One region of the Streptomyces sp. NPDC104371 genome, then DNA from elsewhere that is predicted to be linked to it. Evidence: riboswitches for the same ligand, from Rfam matches in the RefSeq annotation. Region 1 holds a riboswitch; the other holds the start of a gene.
What was found. A riboswitch is a leader RNA that binds a small molecule or an ion and turns the genes downstream of it on or off. The one in region 1 is predicted to bind glycine.
Positions count from the first base shown of each region.

Region 2: it holds a riboswitch for glycine, as region 1 does, so the genes downstream of both, gcvP (aminomethyl-transferring glycine dehydrogenase) here and gcvT (glycine cleavage system aminomethyltransferase GcvT) in region 1, are expected to answer to the same signal.

Region 1 is NZ_JBVJNF010000002.1:230,654-233,039, reverse strand. It holds gene gcvT (glycine cleavage system aminomethyltransferase GcvT) at 30-1,148, opposite strand; glycine riboswitch at 1,218-1,355, opposite strand; glycine riboswitch at 1,356-1,456, opposite strand; gene ACZ60T_RS06870 (AAA family ATPase) at 1,623-2,357, shown strand.
Region 2 is NZ_JBVJNF010000001.1:1,275,937-1,278,322, reverse strand. It holds gene ACZ60T_RS05785 (DNA polymerase IV) at 1-801, shown strand, start outside; gene ACZ60T_RS05780 (PRC-barrel domain-containing protein) at 726-1,094, opposite strand; glycine riboswitch at 1,221-1,317, shown strand; gene gcvP (aminomethyl-transferring glycine dehydrogenase) at 1,495-2,386, shown strand, end outside.

The DNA of each region.
Region 1 (2,386 bases):
GACAGGGCCTCGCCCCGCCCGCCCCGCGCCTACTTCTGACGCCGGTAGAACGGCAGCGCCACGACCTCGTACGGCTCGTCGTTGCCGCGGATGTCCACGCCGACCCCGGACGTGCCCGGCGCCGCGTGCGCGGCGTCGACGTAGGCCATCGCGATCGGCTTGCCCAGCGTGGGGGAGGGGGCGCCGGAGGTGACCTCGCCGACCGTCTCGCCGCCCGCGACGACCGCGTACCCGGCCCGCGGCACGCGCCGGCCCTGCGCGACCAGCCCGACCAGGACGCGCGGCGGGTTCTGCTCCGCGCGGGACGCCGCCTCGCGCAGCGCCTCCCGGCCCACGAAGTCGCCCTCCTTGGCGAACTTCACGACCCGGCCGAGCCCGGCGTCGAACGGCGTCAGCGACGTGGTCAGCTCATGCCCGTACAGCGGCATGCCCGCCTCCAGGCGCAGCGTGTCCCGGCAGGACAGGCCGCAGGGAACGAGGCCCACGGCCGCGCCCGCCTCCGTCAGCGCCTGCCACAGCTTCTCGGCGTCGGACGGCGCCACGAACAGCTCGAAGCCGTCCTCGCCGGTGTACCCGGTGCGCGCGATGAGCGCGGGGACGCCCGCGACCGTGCCCGGCAGACCCGCGTAGTACTTCAGACCGTCCAGGTCGGCGTCCGTCAGGGACTTCAGGATGCCGGAGGACTCGGGGCCCTGGATCGCCAGCAGCGCGTACGCGTCCCGGTCGTCGCGCACCTCGGCGTCGAACCCGGCGGCCCGCTCCACCAGCGCGTCCAGCACGACCTGGGCGTTGGAGGCGTTGGCGACGACCATGTACTCCTGCTCCCGCAGCCGGTACACGATCAGGTCGTCGAGGATGCCGCCGTCCTCCCGGCAGATCATCGTGTAGCGGGCCCGGCCGATCCCCACCGAGGCGAGGTCGCCGACCAGGGCGTAGTTGAGAAGGCGCGCCGCCTCGGGGCCGGTCACGGCGATCTCGCCCATGTGGGAGAGGTCGAAGAGGCCCGCCTTGGTACGGACGGCGACGTGCTCGTCGCGCTCGGAGCCGTACCGCAGCGGCATGTCCCAGCCTGCGAAGTCGGTCATGGTCGCGCCGAGCGAACGATGCAGGGCATCGAGCGCGGTGAGGCGCAGCGGGCTACTGCTCATGGGTGCTGCTCCCAGGGATGTGGGCCCCCGCGCGAGCGCATGCCGTGCGTGGGGGGAGGGCGAGGTCGTTCCTCCCCATCTGTCATCGGGACCTGAGAGGTTCGCCCTGACGGTCGTGCGTCACGGGACGTCCCGAAGGACGTCGCGTACGTCATGGCTTGCACCTTGGGTGGAGCCCCTGGCCGGCGGCTCGCTTTTCAGATGTGCCTCGCCCGCGCGGTATCGGGGCCTGAGAGATTCAAGGGAGGGACTTGCTCCTTCGGCGTCCGGACGCGGATGCGTACCCGGAACTCTCCCGCGCGGATTCAAGCGGCCGGTATGCAGTTGGCGCGCACATCATCGCACGCGCCGCACGATCATGGCAGGGCCGCATCTGTAACCGGGCCGTGGCCGTACGTGCACGAAATCACGAGGCATCGTGCATTACCTTCTCTTTACGCTCAGCGGGGAGGCTCCTGACCCCAGGGGAGGACGATCACGGTGAAGACCGTCATGTCGTACGCGACGACCACGTGTGTCATGGCGCCCGCGCCGCGAGGAGCCACGGCCCGCGACGCCCGCGACGCCCGCGAGCCGCTGCGGGCGGCCCCGGTCCGGGACCTGCGCGCGCGGGCGGGCCGCAGTCCGCGCGGGCTGACCTTCGCCGCCCGCGATGTCGTCGTGGTCACCGGACTGCCCGGCAGCGGCAAGTCCACGCTCATGCGGCGCGCCGTACGGCCGGACGCGCGCGTCGACTCCCAGGACACCCGCGACCGTTGGGACGCGCGTCTGGCCCGCTTCCTGCCGTACACGCTCTACCGCCCACTGGTCCGCCTCTCCCACTACGCCGGGCTGCGCCGCGCGTTACGCGGCGGCGCCGCGGTCGTGGTGCACGACTGCGGGACCCAGGCCTGGGTGCGCGGCTGGCTGGCCCGCGAGGCCCGCCGCCGGGGCGGCACGCTCCGGCTGCTCCTGCTCGACGTCACCCCGGACACGGCCCTGGCGGGCCAGCACGCGCGCGGGCGCGGCGTCTCCCGGTACGCGTTCCTGCGCCACCGCCGCGCCAACCGCCGTCTGCTGCGCGTCGTCGAGCGCGGCGACCTCCCGCGCGACTGCGGTTCGGCGGTCCTGCTCGACCGGGCGGCGGCGGACGCCCTGCACCGCATCGACTTCGCCGCTCATGTTCCCGATGCGCCCGAGGACGGTGGGGCGCCGGGCCGCAGCGGTTAGCCTCTTGCACCGGAAACAGTGGTTTACGG
Region 2 (2,386 bases), on a different contig from region 1:
CACGACGAGCGGCCCGTGGTGGCCGAGCGGGAAGCCAAGTCCGTGTCGGTCGAGGACACCTACGACGTGGATCTCCACGACCGGCTCCGGATCGGCCTGGAGGTGCAGCGGCTCGCGGACCGGTGTGTGCGGCGGCTACGGGAGGCCGGTCTCTCGGGCCGGACCATCGTGCTGAAGGTGCGCCGGTACGACTTCTCGACGCTGACCCGCTCCGACACCCTGCGCGGGCCCACGGACGACCCCGCGGTGGTGCGGGAGGCCACCGCGCGGCTGCTGGAGTCCGTGGACACCACGGGCGGGGTGCGGCTGCTCGGGGTGGGCGTCAGCGGGCTCGCCGACTACACGCAGGAGGATCTCTTCGCCCAGGCGCGGCTGGCCGCGGGCGAGGCGCCGGAGGAGGAGCCCTCGCAGACCCCGCAGACCTTGCAGGCCTCGCAGGCCGAGAGCGCTGACGTACCTGTCGAGGAGGAGCCCGCCCCCGCCGAGCGCATATGGCGCGCAGGCCACGACGTCCGGCACGCGGAGTACGGGCACGGGTGGGTGCAGGGCAGCGGGCTGGGCCGGGTGACCGTACGGTTCGAGACCCCGGACTCGCCGCCGGGACGCGTACGGACGTTCCGCACCGACGACCCACGGCTGGTACCGGCGGATCCGCTGCCCTTGGTCCCGAGAGAACCCGGAGCGTCCGGGACCGGAGCACCCGAGACCACCGGCCCCGGGCTGCGTCAGCCCCCGTCGGACCCCGCGAGGCGTCCGAAGTCGCGGTCCGGCGGGGGCGGGGCGGCCACGTCGAGGCCGTAGTGGTGGTAGAGCTGGAGCTCCTGTTCGGGCGAGAGATGGCGTCCGACCCCGAAGTCGGGGGCGTCCTTGATCAGGGAGCGGTCGAAGGGAACCCGCAGGGTGCCCTCCACTAGCTCGCTGGGCTCCAGCGGGACGAACGCGTCCCTGCTGAACAGCCCCGTGCGTATGGCCGCCCACTCCGGCACGCCGGTCGCGTCGTCGAGATAGATCTCGTCGATCGTGCCGATCTTGACGCCTTGGCGGTCGAACGCCTTGCGGCCGATCAGATTCCGCGGATCGATGTCGGTCTGCACGGTCCCTCCAACTGGTCGCAACTCATCCGTTGCCACTACGAAAGAGCACAATCGGCAGGGCGGCCACTCGAAGGTCCACGGGACGGCCAGGGCGCCGTATCCGCTGGTAGTCTGACAATCGGCCGCTGAACCCGTGCGGGAGAGCTCTCCGGATCATCCCCGGGGACGCCGAAGGAGCAAATCCTCCCCGGAATCTCTCAGGCACACGTACCGCATGGACGAGGTCACTCTGGAAAGCAGGGCGGGCGTCGACGGCTTCCGCTCTCACCGACGGTGAAAGCCGGTCACGCCTTGGTGCGGACCGGCGAAGCTCTCAGGTCGAGATGACAGAGGGGGAGGCTGTCGGGGTGCCCGCGCCGGGGTGCCCCTCGAAGGTCGCGCCAGACCAGGAGGCCTCCGCATGACCGCCCCTCGCATTCCGCTCTCCGAGCTCGAACAGGGCATCCCCTTCGAACAGCGCCACATCGGGCCGGACCACGAAGCGCGCGCCAAGATGCTCGCGCAGGTCGGCTACGGCTCGCTCGACGAGCTCACGGCCACCGCCGTGCCGGATGTGATCAAGAACGCCGACGCGCTGGACCTGCCGGGCGCGCGCACCGAGGCCGAGGTGCTGGCCGAACTGCGCTCCCTCGCCGACCGCAACCAGGTCCTCGGTTCCATGATCGGCCTCGGCTACTACGGGACGTTCACGCCCCCGGTGATCCTGCGCAACATCATGGAGAACCCGGCCTGGTACACCGCGTACACGCCGTACCAGCCGGAGATCTCGCAGGGCAGGCTCGAGGCCCTGCTCAACTTCCAGACGATGGTCGCCGACCTCACCGGCCTGCCGACCTCCGGCGCCTCCCTGCTCGACGAGGGCACGGCCGCGGCCGAGGCGATGGCGCTGTCCCGGCGCATGGGCAAGAACAAGAAGGGCCTGTTCCTGGTCGACGCGGACGCGCTGCCGCAGACCGTCGCCGTCATCCGGACGCGGGCCGAACCGACCGGCGTGGAGGTCGTCGTCGCCGACCTCGGCCAGGGCATCCCGGCCGACCTCGCCGACCGCGAGATCAACGGCGTGCTGATCCAGTACCCGGGTGCCTCCGGCGCCGTACGCGACATCAAACCGGTCATCGACCAGGCGCACGAGCTGGGCGCGCTCGTCACCGTCGCCGCCGACCTGCTCGCCCTGACCCTGCTGACCTCGCCGGGCGAACTGGGCGCGGACATCGCCATCGGCACCACCCAGCGCTTCGGCGTGCCGATGGGCTTCGGCGGACCGCACGCGGGCTACATGGCCGTGCACGAGA